Regions from separate parts of the Telluria sp. PB2R4 genome, predicted to be linked through region 2. Evidence: predicted binding sites of a transcription regulator. Region 2 holds the regulator's gene; the other holds the start of a gene.
What was found. The regulator FliA, encoded in region 2, starts transcription of late flagellar genes. The targets are predictions, from matches to a motif close to CTAAAGTTTNNNNNNNNNNNGCCGNTA.
Positions count from the first base shown of each region.

Region 1: a site for FliA is predicted at 3,593-3,619, ahead of AC56LU_RS16160 (YjfB family protein). Genes of this name have one in related genera too.

Region 1 is NZ_JCASIC010000009.1:150,173-157,018, reverse strand. Features, by position in the region: gene AC56LU_RS16180 (ExeA family protein) at 1-401, shown strand, start outside; gene AC56LU_RS16175 (general secretion pathway protein GspB) at 404-1,123, shown strand; gene mobB (molybdopterin-guanine dinucleotide biosynthesis protein B) at 1,110-1,649, shown strand; gene AC56LU_RS16165 (CPBP family intramembrane glutamic endopeptidase) at 2,613-3,377, opposite strand; gene AC56LU_RS16160 (YjfB family protein) at 3,660-3,857, shown strand; gene AC56LU_RS16155 (BufA1 family periplasmic bufferin-type metallophore) at 3,953-4,285, shown strand; gene bufB (MNIO family bufferin maturase) at 4,289-5,974, shown strand; gene AC56LU_RS16145 (DUF883 family protein) at 5,971-6,252, opposite strand; gene AC56LU_RS16140 (RNA-binding S4 domain-containing protein) at 6,378-6,590, opposite strand; gene fumC (class II fumarate hydratase) at 6,715-6,846, opposite strand, start outside.
Region 2 is NZ_JCASIC010000008.1:207,901-214,746, forward strand. Features, by position in the region: gene flhA (flagellar biosynthesis protein FlhA) at 1-1,166, shown strand, start outside; gene flhF (flagellar biosynthesis GTPase FlhF) at 1,513-2,934, shown strand; gene AC56LU_RS15190 (MinD/ParA family ATP-binding protein) at 2,927-3,724, shown strand; gene AC56LU_RS15195 (RNA polymerase sigma factor FliA) at 3,880-4,611, shown strand; gene AC56LU_RS15200 (flagellar motor protein) at 4,593-5,336, shown strand; gene motD (flagellar motor protein MotD) at 5,355-6,107, shown strand; gene AC56LU_RS15210 (hypothetical protein) at 6,154-6,651, shown strand; gene AC56LU_RS15215 (M35 family metalloendopeptidase) at 6,696-6,846, opposite strand, start outside.

The DNA.
Region 1 (6,846 bases), on a different contig from region 2:
ATGCCGTGCTGTCCGCGCTGGACGGCGACAGCGTCACCCTGAGCGCCGGCGCGCGGCGCGAGAAAATCGACCTGGCCAGCTTCGTGGCCCGCTTCGGCGGCGAATTCACCACCTTCTGGCGCATGCCGCGCGGTTTCCGCGAGGAGCTGGCCGAAGGCGCCCGCGGCCCCGACGTGGACTGGCTGGCCGGCCGGTTGGCCGGGCTGGACGGCGCCCCTGCGCCCCAGGCAGGACGCCCGCTGGACGCCGCCGCGCGCAAAACGCTGCAGCGCTTCCAGGCCGCGCAGAACCTCAAGGCGGACGGCCTGGCCGGTCCGCGCACCTACATGCGCCTGAACCAGCTCTCCGGCGTGCCGGAACCGCGCCTGCTGGCCCGCGCCGCGACGGACAAACCACAATAAGCATGTCGTACATCCTCGAAGCCCTCAAGAAGGCACAGGCGGAACGCCAGCTCGGCAATGCGCCGACCATCCACGCGCCGCCGTCCAGCTATCCGGCGGCGCCGAGCCGCACGACGCGCAATCCGGTGATCATCGGCGCGATTGCCGGCACCATCGTGGTGGCGATGGGCGCCGTGTTCCTGCTGCGCCAGCCGGCGCCCGCGCCGGCGGTGCAGGTGGCGAGTGCGCCGGCGCCGGTTGCGGCGGTTGTCGCCACGCCGGCAGCGCCACCGGCCGCTGTACCGTCGACGCCAGTGCAGCCTGTCGCGCCAGAGCCGGTTACGCAAGCCGTGAAGCCGGAAGCGCCGGCCAAGCTTACTAAAGCGGAGACCAAACCGCCGGCGCCTGCCGCAAAACCAGAACCCGCACCGCGCGCCGAACCGGTCGAGGCCGTGGCTGAGACCAGGGCCGAGCCATCGCGTCCGGTGGTGATGGCTGCCCCGGCCGCCGAGGACAGCATCGGCCCGCTGGGCTCGCTGCCGGAACCGGTGCAGCGCGAGATCCCGAAAGTGGCCTTCGGCGGCTACATCTACTCGCCGAACCCGGCCGAGCGCCTGCTGCTGGTCGACAAGATGCTGCGCCGCGAAGGCGAGGAAGTCGCCCCCGGGCTGGTACTCGAACGCCTGCTGCCGAAGGCAGCGATCATGAACTTCCGCGGCCACCGCTACCGTGTCGCTTACTGACCTGCGGGGGCCTGGCGGCGGCCCGGTGCTGGGCGTGGTGGGCTGGTCCGGCAGCGGCAAGACCTCGCTGCTCGAGGGGCTCATCGCGCGCCTGGCCGGCCGCGGCCTGCGCGTCAACATCGTCAAGCACAGCCACCACGACGTCGAGCTCGAGCCGCCGCGCAAGGACAGCGCGCGCCTGCGCATGGCCGGGGCAGCCGAGGTGATGCTGGCTTCCCCCTACCGCGTCGCCATCCTGCGCGAACTGCGCGGGGCGCCCGAGCCATCGCTGGCCGAGCACCTGGGACGCCTGGCGCCGGCCGACCTGACCCTGGTGGAAGGCTACAAGTGGGAGCGGATGCCCAAGCTGGAAGTGTTCCGGCCCAGCCTGGGCAGGCCGGCGCTGTATCCGGACGATCCCGATATCCTGGCGGTGGCGTCGGATGGGCCGCGGCCGCATGGAGAGGACGGGGAGGGCGGACCGGCATGGCTGGACCTGAATGATACGGATCAGGTGCTGGCCTGGCTGGAAAAGTGGTTGCGCTGAAGTGTAGACGAACAATAAGACCGCGGCGGACCGGGTTACACCAGTCGCTTGCAACAATTGAGTTTGCCTCAGCGCTAAGGGCAGGTCTGTGCGCGACAGTGCGTTTTCGACCCGAAGCAGCCCTTCCTTTAACGCGGCTTCAGTCCGTGAAACCGAGGATGCCCGACGGAATGGTCGAGAGCCTGCTGCGGCGCTTATGGCACCCGGGCGCCCTGTTTCTCGGCTTCGTCGACAACATTTATTTTTTTTTGAGATTTGGCAGCGGTGGAGTGCCGATCAGCTTCTGTACTTCATTACGATTCGAGTCTCCGGGCACTGCCAAAACGCGTAGCGCTTCTGGATCGATTAACCCCCCCGTTCTCAAGATCCTTGCAGCTCGATCCGCCGTAATGTACCTGAAAAATAACGAGAGGTCGCGAAGTGTCGTGAGTCAGACATTGGCCACCGACGAAGTCAACTCCTCGATAACGAAATATGGTCTCTCGGCGCCAATCCGCTCCAACATACTGTCATCGGCTCCAAAAAAGTTTGAAGATTGCGATCAAGATTATCAAGGAAGAGCAGGCAATTGCAAGGATCCCGTCCCGATTACCGGATCGACACAAACGCCAAAAGTATCCTGAGTCGCCTTTAACCCGTCGTCCAGACTTCTGATGCCGCATGGAAATATTGAGATTAACTAGAAGGCAGACAATCATGACGATCGAGAGGAGATTGTGATTTTCTCTTGCCCATTCAAGAAGGTGCATTTTCGCTCATTTACGCAATAGTTTTTAACGTCCGGACGAGCAAACGCCGACGGTGATTATTGGTGGTGTTTGCATACGGCCTCCCGTCGCTGAAAACGGCCATTGAGCCAGCATGGCGGGACGTCAGGAAGGAATACTCACGCATTTTTACGACCGGCTGCATCCGAACATAGCAGACTTTGCCTTCAATCTCCATTTTCAGTTATGGCTGAGCTTAAACCTGGCCCACCGAGGCATCGGGACTCCCCGCTTCACGCCGCCGTCGCGCGCGTCGCACTGCTGGAATCGATGCCAGCGGCAGTCCAGCGTGGATCACGATCAACCACCATAAGCTATGCGTCATTGCATATGCGATAGTGAAAACGAAAGCGGAGACAATCGAGGCGAGTAACTGTTTTGGATTCGTGTAGCCATGACCAATGCCATACGCAAGAGCAGAGATAGCAATAGCGAGTGGCAGGCCAGTGTTTGGCGTCAGCAACAGCAGAATGAAACCACGGTAGAGGATTTCCCATGTGGCAGTCATGATCGACATGCTCACGATAAAAGCCAGCGTTTCGCTACCGCTTCGCGGCCAGGGGAAAGACGAATCCAGCACCTCGCGTTCGCTTTCGGCACGGGCCTCGGGCGTCTTGCGCCGCTCGATGACCTTGGCCACTAGCCAAAGGCCGCCAAGAAGCAGCACAGCAAAGCATAGGCCCCAGACGCCTGCCCTGGACAGGGGGATATCAAATCCGAGATCTCGTAACGTATAGCCAGCCTGCCACGAACCGGTCCACAGGACGGCCAATAAGACTAGCGGCTGCCAGCTCATTGACCAGTAACGAAGCATCAGGGAACGGGGCGGTTTGTTGCTCTTCGGACTTAAACTACGCCATAAGTTAAATGCGGGAAAGACAATCAGCAGATAGGCGGCGAGCAGGATGTTTAACATGGCAGGGGGCAGAATTGGGCGTTTGGCAAACACCAGGCGCGTCATACGTCAGCGCAAGAATAACATTGGCACACGCATAGGAAAGTCAACAATTACCACGGCGGCAAACGGCCGTTTTTGGCCGATAGCAGCTGTCGGTATGGTTCAGTGGTCGGCTTCGTTGCCACCTGAACAAGTTATCGGGCGTCGGCGTACTGCCGAGGCTCCTTTGGCAAACTTTAATGTTTTGTGGCAAATTGTTTGTCCATGACATTGAAGGCCTAAAGTTCTCGCCAGTTATGCCGTAAAGGGTGGATACGCCTGAATGGGCCTCAATGGGAGAACGACATGGACGTGTCCAGCATTGCCAAGCTGTCCACCAGCATCGCCGAAACCGGCAACCGCCAGGAAGTGAGCCTGGCCGTGTTCAAGAAGGCGCAGCAGATCCAGGAAGCGACCGCCACCCAGCTGCTCGAAGCGCTGCCGGCGGTGCAGCCGGCGAACCTGCCGGCGCATCTGGGAACCAGGATCAATACGACCGCCTGACAGGCCAGCCGCAGCAGCCGCGGGCACGCCGCCCCGGCTTGCATCTTTCCTCCGCCTGAACAATACTGGCGCCTTCACCAGCCAGGAGATTCCGCATGACCCATCGCCACGCCCTGATCGCCGCCGCCCTTGCCGGCGTATGCGCCCATGCCGCCGCCCAGGACACGATGGGCACGCCGAAGGCCGACCAGGAAACCTGCTACGGCGTCGCCAAGGCCGGTCAGAACGATTGCGGCACCGCCACCCACGGCTGTGCCGGCGTCGCCAAGGCCGACAACGATCCGAACGAATGGAAGTTCGTGGCCAAGGGCACCTGCACCAAGCTTGGCGGTTCACTGGAAGCCGGTCGGGTCGCGCAAGACAAGCCTGCGCAAGCCAAGCCTGCCCAGGACCAGGGCGAGCCGGCCAAGGCCGAACCCGGGAAGTAATCCATGTCCGCCCCGGGCGCGGTGGCCGTCGGCATCGGTCTGCGCACGCCGCACTACCGCGCCTTCCTCGACCAGCGCCCGCGGGTCGGCTTCATCGAAGTCCACAGCGAAAACTACCTTGCCCGCGCCGGCTGGGACTGGCACGTGCTCGGCGAGCTGCGCCGCGACTATCCGGTCAGCCTGCACGGGGTCGGGCTCGGGCTCGGCTCGGCGCGCGGTTTTTCCGATGCCCACCTCGAGCGGGTGCGCGCGCTGGTCGATGCGGTCGACCCTTTCCTCGTTTCCGAACACCTGAGCTGGGGCGCGCTGGCCGACCGCCAGCTCAACGACCTGCTGCCCATGCGCCTCGACGCCGCCGCCCTGGCGCTGCTGTGCGAGCGGGTCGACCGGGTCCAGGCGCGCCTGAAACGGCGTTTACTGGTCGAGAACGTCTCGACCTATGTGCGCTTCCGCGCCGATACGATGAGCGAGGCCGAATTCCTGGCTGAACTGGCGTGCCGTACCGGTTGCGGCATCCTGCTCGACGTGAACAACCTCTACGTCAACCAGCACAACCACGGCGAAGACGCGCGCGCCGCGATCGCCGCGCTCCCTATCGGCAGCGTCGGCGAGATCCACCTTGCCGGGCACCTGGAAACGCCGCTGGCGCTGGTCGACCACCACGGCGCGGCGGTGGCCGAACCGGTCTGGGACCTGTACCGCGCCGCGCTGCGGCGCTTCGGCCGCGTGCCCGCCCTGGTCGAATGGGATGCCGACCTGCCGCCGCTCGAGGGCCTGCTGGCCGAGGCGTTGAAGGCCGAGGCGATCGCAGGGGACTACTCGCCGCCGCCCGTCATGGCTACGCCGGCGCGTCCTGCGGCGCCGCTGGCGCAAGTCGCGGCGCCGGTCCCAGATTCGGGGCTTGCCGAGCTCCAGCAGCGCTTCGGCGAGGCCTTGTTCGACCGCCAGCACGAAGCGGCCCTGCAATCCTCCCTCAGCGAAGGCGGGGCAGGGCGGCTTACACTGTACCGCGGCAACCTGAGCGCGGGTTGGGAGCGCGCACTGGGCGAGGCGTATCCGGTGCTGCGCGAGCTGGTGGGCGACGAATTCTTCGCGGGCCTGGCGCGCGCCTACGGCAAGGCCGTGCCCTCGCAGGATCCGGACCTGGCAGCCTTTGGTGCAGGCTTCGCCGATTTCCTCGGTGGCTTCGCGCCGGCTGCGCCGTATCCCTACCTGCCTGACGCAGCCCGCCTCGAGTGGGCGGTTCACCGTGCCCACCTCGCGCCTGATGCGCCGCCGCTCGGCCTCGACGCCCTGGCCACGATGGCGCCGGCAAGCCTGGACGCCGCCCGCTTCATCCTGCAGCCGTCGGTGGCACTGGTCGATAGCTGGTGGGCCGTCGCCGCGCTGTGGCAGGCGCACCAGCCGGGCGGCCCGGCGCTGCCCGCGCGCGTGGACGCGCCATGCAGCGCGCTGGTCGTGCGGCGCGGCTGGCGGGTGGAGGTGGTGGAACTGGGCGCGCCGGAAGCGGCGGCCCTGGTGCAGCTGGCGGCGGGCGCCAGCTTCGGCGAGGCGGTCGACGCGCTGCTTGCCGCCGCCCCGGCGGATGCGCCCGCGCCGGACATCGGCGCCATGCTGCGCAGCTGGTTCGGACGCGGCGTGGTGAGCGCGATCGCGACGGACGGACCGTCGCGTACTCTACAGACTTAGTGGAAAGCGCGCAGGATGCGCTGTTCGCCGGTGTAGTCGCAGAAGCGTTCGTTGGCGGCGCGGGTGGCGGCCATCATGCGCTCGAGCTGGGCGTCTTCGAAGCGCGCCAGCTCTTCGTTGGCCGCTTCCAGCGCCAGCGCCAGCTTGGCGCGCGCGTTCTGGTACAGCGCGCTGCTGTAATGGTCGGTATTCTTCAGCAGCTCTTCCGCATTCTCGATGACGAGACGCAGGTCTCCGATGAGCTGCTCCTGGGACTGGGCGCGGTTTGGGGTTTCCATGGCTTCACCTGTGGCCGGTTGATTTAAGTCGATCCTGACGACTTAAAATATAAACAAGGAAGCCCCGTCCTGTTTGTTAGCGCGCAAACATAAGCCCGCTGTTTTACGCCATGTTTCCTGCGTGATTACTGGACCCGGATCTGCAGGTCGCCGATGGTGACGGTCTGGCCGCTGCGGATTTTCGCGGTCTTGCGCAGTTCCTGCTTGCCGTCGACCGACACCGCGCCGCTGGCAACCATGTTCTTGCCGGCGCCGCCGCTGTCGACCAGGCCGACCAGCTTCATCAGCTGGTTGAGTTCGACGAACTCCGCTGTCAAATCGAATACTATTTTTTGCATGCTTTTCTCGGGTAGGGGGGTAGAGCGCCTAACAAAACCCCTAGGGCAAGGCGCATCGTCGCAGACAGTACGCTAGTACGGCAAGACGATGCAACGCCGCCATAGGGGGAATTGTCAGGCGCTCTTAGTCGATTGGATCGGGCCGGGTCATATCGATCGGCACGATCCACGCATCGAACTGCTGCTCGGTGACGAAACCCGACTGCAGCGCGGCCTGGCGCAGGGTCAGGCCGTCGTGCGACGCGGTCTTGGCGAT
Region 2 (6,846 bases):
TGGTGGGCGGCGGCTGGATGATCGCCAAGCGCAAGAAGGAAGGCCCGGACAGGGAAGCGGCTGCCGCGGCCGAGGCTGCGGCGGCCACGGCGGCAAGCGGTGCGGCTGCGCCGGCCGAGTCGGAAGAAGCCACCTGGCAGGACGTCATGGCGGTCGATACCCTGGGCCTCGAAGTGGGCTATCGCCTGATTCCCCTGGTCGACAAGACCCAGGGCGGCGAGCTGCTCAAGCGCATCAAGGGCATCCGCAAGAAGTTCGCCCAGGAAGTCGGCTTCCTGGCGCCGCCGGTACACATCCGCGACAACCTCGAACTCAAGCCCTCCGCCTACCGCATCACCCTGAAAGGTGTGGAAGTGGGCACCGGCGAAGCGATCAACGGCCAGTTCCTGGCGATTAACCCGGGCATGGCCAGCGGCACGCTGCCGGGCCTGGTAACCACCGACCCGGCCTTCGGCCTGCCGGCCACCTGGATCGACGCCAGCCTGCGCGACGAGGCGCAGAGCATGGGCTACACCGTGGTCGATGCCGGCACCGTGGTGGCGACCCACCTGAACCACCTGATCACGACCCACGCTTCGGAACTGCTGGGCCGCCTGGAAGTGCAAGACCTGCTCGACCACCTCGCCAAGGCGACGCCGAAGCTGGTGGAAGACCTGGTGCCGAAGGTCGTGTCGCTGTCGACCTTGCAGAAAGTGCTGCAGAACCTGCTGCAGGAAGGCGTCCACATCCGCGACATGCGCACCATCATCGAATCGCTGTCGGAATTCGCCGGCCAGACCCAGGACCCGGGCGAGCTGACCGCCATGGTGCGGGTGGCGCTGGGCCGCGCCATCGTGCAGCAGCTGTTCCCGGGCGCCAGCGAGCTGTCGGTGATGACCCTGGATAACCGCCTCGAGCGGCTGCTGATGCAGGCGATGGGGCAGGGCGGCGACGGCACCGGTATCGAGCCGGGGCTGGCCGATACCATTGCGCAGCAGGCGGCGAATGCGGCCCAGCAGCAGGAAGCGATGGGCTTGAGCCCGGTGCTGCTGGTGCCGGCGCCGCTGCGGGTGCTGTTGTCGCGTTTCCTGCGCCGCGCGGTGCCGCAGCTGAAGGTGCTGTCGCATAACGAGATTCCGGAAACCAAGACGATTCGGGTGACCAGTCTGGTGGGCGTGCCGATGTAAGCGTTTTCGGGGTTCGTAGGGTGGGCGGCTCCACCCTGCAAAATGATTGACCTGTGCCGCGTATGCCGCCCACGCGTTCAACCAGCTGATGAGCAGCCGTTTTGTCTGTTCGAAGAGGAGTTGAACGCGTGGGCGGCCGCCACGATACCGGCTGTTCGCCCTCCTGGGCGGAGCCGCCCACCCTACGAAAATCTCCTCCGCTTTGCCTTGGCCTTTTGAAATAGGCCCATTTCCCCTTCTTTCTCCCCCGATGGTTTCTCCACGGCATCGCCAATAATGCTGGCTATGGACGGGCAATTGCGCCTGCGAAACTTAGAACAGTACAGTCGAAGTGCGGAGAACAAAGATGAACGTGAAGAAATTTACAGCGGCTACTTCCCGTGACGCCTTGCGGAAGGTGCGCGAGGCGCTCGGCCCTGACGCGGTCATCCTCTCCAACCGCCCGGTCGACGGCGTGGTCGAGATCCTGGCGCTGGACAACGACGATGTCGCCTCGCTGGCTTCTCCGGCCATCGAAGAGCCGCAGCAGCCCGCGTTCGCCGCGTTCGACAACGACTTCGATCCGGAACCGGTCTTCACCCGCGCCCCGGCTGCGCCGCGCGCCGCCGCGCCGCTGCCAAAATCCGATCCATTCGCCGGCCAACCCTATGTGGAGCGCCGCGCCGCGCCGGCCGAACCGGAAATCCCGCCGACCTACGTCAACCGCCGTGCCCCGGCCCCGGAGCCGACGATCGACATGGCCGCCATGACCCAGATGATGAGCGCCGCCATCGCCCAGGCCAAGGAATCGGCCGCGCTTGAAATGAGCGGCATGATGAACGAGATCCGCGCCATGCGCGGCCTGATGGAAACCCAGTTGGCCGAACTGTCGTGGAACGCGACCGCCCAGCGCGAGCCGCAGAAGGCCGCCGTACTGCGCGAGATGCTGGCTGCCGGATTCTCGGCCACCCTGGCGCGCTACCTGATCGACAAGATGCCGTCGACGGGCGACGCCGGCGAAGCCCTCCGCTGGATCAAGACCGTCCTGGCCCGTAACCTCACCACCATCGCCAACGAAGACGACCTGCTGTCGCGCGGCGGCGTGTTCGCCCTGGTCGGCCCGACCGGCGTCGGCAAGACCACCACCACCGCCAAGCTGGCCGCGCGCTGCGTGATGCGCCACGGCCCGGACAAGCTGGCCCTGATCACCACCGACGCCTACCGTATCGGCGGCCACGAGCAGCTGCGCATCTACGGCAAGATCCTGGGCGTGATGGTGCACTCGGTGAAGGACGAAGCCGACCTGCGCATCGCCCTGAAGGAGCTCAAGAACAAGCACACCGTCCTGATCGACACCATCGGCATGTCGCAGCGCGACCAGATGGTGACCGAGCAGGTGGCCATGCTGGCCGGCGCCGACGCCGACGTGAAACGCCTGCTGTGCCTGAACGCGACCTCGACCAACGAGACCCTGAACGAAGTGGTGCGCGCCTACCAGGGCAGCGGCCTGGCCGGCTGCATCATGACCAAGCTGGACGAAGCCGCCTCGATCGGCAACGTGCTCGACGTCGTCATCCGCCAGAAGCTGAACCTGCACTACATCTCGAACGGCCAGCGCGTGCCGGAAGACCTGCACCTGGCCGACCGCGCCATGCTGATCGACCGGGCTTTCCGCAATACCCGCAATGCCGGCGCGCAGTTCAGCGATGCCGATTTGCCGATGATGATGGCCGCAGCTGCGGTCGGACAAAATGCAGACCGCAACATGCGCGAGGTGCAGCTTGGCTAGTTTCGATTTCGACCAGGCCGAAGGCCTGCGCCGGATGCTGCAGGGCCCGCGCCCGCGCATCGTCACTTTTCTCTCCGCCACGCCTGAAGACGACAAGGGCGCCATGCTGGTCAACCTGGGCGCCTCGCTGGCCCAGACCGGGAACGAGGTCCTGATCGTCGACGCCTGCGAGCGCGATTACGGCGTGGCGCGCCGCCTTGGCTTGAGCCGCGCCGCCACGCTGGCGAACGTGGCGCGCCAGGAATGCGGCTTGAACCAGGTGCTGCACGCGGTGCCGCAGGGCTTCTCGGTGGCCGCACTCGGCACGCCGCTGGGCAATGCCGACACGCGCCGCCTGGCCAAGACCTTCGACGTGCTGGTCAAGCAGGCCGGCATCGTGATGGTCGACGCCGAACTCGGCCCGGATGGCGAATTCCCGCTGCCGCTGATGGCCAGTTCGGAAATCGTGGTGCAGGTCGGCACCAGCGCCGCCTCGATCACGAACGCCTATGCGCTGATCAAGCGCCTGGCCCAGCAACTGGGCCGCCGTCCCTTCGGCATCCTGGTGACCGGCGCGACAGAGGCGGAAGCCAAGCTCGTATACGATAATATGTCTACCGCGGCAACACGTTACCTGGCCATCAACCTCAGTTCGATGGGTTCGGTGCCGGCCGACGAGTACCTGCACCGGGCCGCGCGCCTGGGCCGGGCGGTGGTCGATGCCTTCCCGCTGGCGGGAGCCTCGGTGGCCTTCCGTCAGCTCGCGGGCAAGTTCGCGCTGCACCGCATGCCGGGGCTAGGAAGGGGTTGATCGTAGGGTGGGCGGCTTGACCGCCCACGCGGTGATAGCCGAGACATGAATAGCCGCGCAGGCAGCAGTACCGTAATTTGACCGCGTGGGCGGGAACACCCGCCCACCCTACAAAAGCAGGTCCTGAACGAGATAGCGAAAGACAAGCAAAACGCATGTACACGGTCAAAGGGAAAGCGGACAAGAACCATTTGCTGACGGAGCACATGCCGTTGGTGAAGCGTCTTGCCCACCACATGAAGGCCAAGCTGCCGCCTTCGGTGGAAGTCGATGACCTGGTGCAGGCCGGCATGATGGGCCTGCTGGACGCGATCAACCGCTACGAAGACAACCACGGCGCCCAGTTCGAGACCTATGCGGTGCTGCGCATCCGCGGCGCCATGCTCGACGAGCTGCGCAGCAGCGACTGGATGCCGCGCTCCACGCGCCAGAACATGCGCAAGGTCGAGGCCGCGATGGAGGCGCTGCAGCAGCGCCTGGGCCGCCCGGCCAGCGAATCCGAAATCGCCAAGTCGCTCAAGATGTCGCTCGCCGACTACCAGGAGATGCTGGGCGACGGCGGCGGCCACCAGCTGCTCTACTACGAAGATTTCCACGACGACGAAGGCGGCAGCGACGGCTTCCTCGACCGCTATGCGGTGGACGACAGCGATCCGCTGCGCAGCCTGCTCGATACGGGCTTCCGCCAGGCCGTGATCGACGCCATCGACAATTTGCCGCCGCGCGAGAAGATGCTGATGGGCCTCTACTACGAGGAAGAACTCAACCTGAAGGAGATCGGCGCGGTCATGGGTGTGAGCGAATCACGGGTGTCGCAGTTGCATACCCAGGCCGTGTCGCGTCTGCGCGCCGCCCTCAAGGAGCAGTTGTGGACTGGGCCAGCGTAGCCGGCCTGGCGCTCGCGCTCGCGGGCATCCTGGTCGGCCATACGCTCGACGGCGGCAAGTTCGCCTCGCTGATCCAGCCGGCCGCCTTCGCCATCGTGGTGGTCGGCACGCTCGGGGCCACCCTGCTGCAGAGCGAGCGGCGCAGCTTCATGCTGGGCCTGCGCATGCTGCGCTGGGTCTTCATTCCACCCAAATCGGGCCGCGACCTGCTGTCGCGCGAGATCGCGCTGTGGAGCCTGACTGCCCGGCGCGACGGCCTGCTCTCGCTCGAGCAGTACATGGGCACGCAGGACAAGTTCATCCAGAAGGGCCTGCGCCTGGTGGTCGACGGCATCCAGCCCGAGAAGATCCGCAGCCTGCTCGAGAACGAGATCAACGCCTACGAATTCTCGCAACGCCAGGCGGCGCGCATCTGGGAATCGGCGGCCGGCTATGCGCCCACCATCGGCATCCTGGGCGCGGTGCTGGGCCTGATCCACGTGATGGAAAACCTGTCCGATCCATCGCGCCTGGGTTCCGGCATCGCGGTGGCCTTTGTCTCTACCGTGTACGGCGTGGGGCTGGCCAACCTGTTCTTCTACCCGGTCGGGAACAAGCTGAAGGCCATCGTCAGCGACAAGGTGGCCCAGTACGAAATCCTCGCCGAAGTCTTCCACGACCTCGCCACCGGCGACCACACCCGCGTGGTCGACGAACGGGTGGCGAGCCTCTTGACGCGCCACTGAGCCACGGGACACTGAGCCATGGCGCGCAAACGCTACGACGACGGTCCCGGCGAACACCACGAGCGCTGGCTGATCTCGTACGCCGACTTCATCACGCTGCTGTTCGCCCTGTTTGTGGTCATGTACGCGATCTCGATCGTCAACGAAGGCAAGTACGCGGTGCTGTCCGAAGCCCTGGGCGACGCCTTCGGCGGGCGCACCCCGGCGCCGCAGGCCTACACCAGCGTCGAACCGGTGCTGCCGCTGTCGCACATCGTCAACCGCAAGCGCCTGGAAGCGGCAAAGCGCGAGCGCGAGCGCATGGAGACGCTGGCGAAAGACCTGAACACGACCCTGCTGCCCCTGGTGAAGTCGGGCCAGGTGCGGGTGACGCAGAACGCGCGCGGCATCGGCGTCGAACTCAATGCCAGCATGCTGTTCGCGCAGGGCGAAGCCGTGCTGCAGCCGGATGCGCGCGAGGTGCTGGGCGAGGTGGCCGGGCTGCTCAGGAACGATCCGCACCGGATCGAGGTCGAAGGCCACACCGACACCTTGCCGATCACCACCGAGCGCTTCGCTTCGAACTGGGAACTGTCGGCGGTGCGCGCGGCCAGCGTGGTGCGGCTGTTCATCGAAAGCGGGGTGCAGGATGCGCGCCTGTCGGCGATCGGCCATGGCGCCACGCGCCCGGTGGCGCCGAACGACACGCCGGCCAACCAGGCCCGCAACCGGCGCGTGGCGGTGATGATCCTGGCCACGACGCCCGAGCTGCTGCCGACCGCCGTGCAATAAAATGTCATTATTGTGCTTCCAGTGAAATAAAGTTTCAGGAGCTTTCATGCATGCCAAACGATTTTTACCGTTACTGCTGCTCGTCTTCGGAGGCCTGGTGAGTACGGTCGGCGCGGTCGAGCAGGATCCGCAGGTGCGCCACCAGCTGGAAGTCGAGATCAGGAACGGCAAGGTGCTGGTGCAGCTGATCGTCCAGAACAATGGCGACACCACGATCTATGTGCCGCGCGAAGTCGCCGCCGGCGACGAACTCACGGGCCGGCGCTTCGACCTGCGCGAAGTGATCAACGGTAAAGCGGGCAAGCTGCTCGATTACACCGGCATGATGGTCAAGCGGGGCGCGCTCACGGCAAGCGATTACCAGGCGGTAGCGCCGAAAACCATGCACATGAACAGCATCGACATCACGCCGACCTATGCCTTCAAGAAGGGCCGCCACAGCTACGAGATCCGTTACGACGGCCCCTACCTGCCGGACGTGGCCCAGCTCGATGTCGTCAAGCAGAGTCCGGCCGAGCCGGTGAGGTTCAGCTTCAGCCAATAAGAGCGGGCCAGCGGTGCTGGCCCGTTTCACTTCAATCGAACGGCTTAGTTCAGCGCCGGCGTGTTCTCGCCGAAGTACTCGTGCGAGTCGGCGTTCTGCACCGCCAGGTCGGGGTTGGTGATGGCGAGGTTGGCGGCGCCCGACTGGCCATATACGTGGTCATCGGTACCGGCCACCACGTTGAAGTGGCTCATC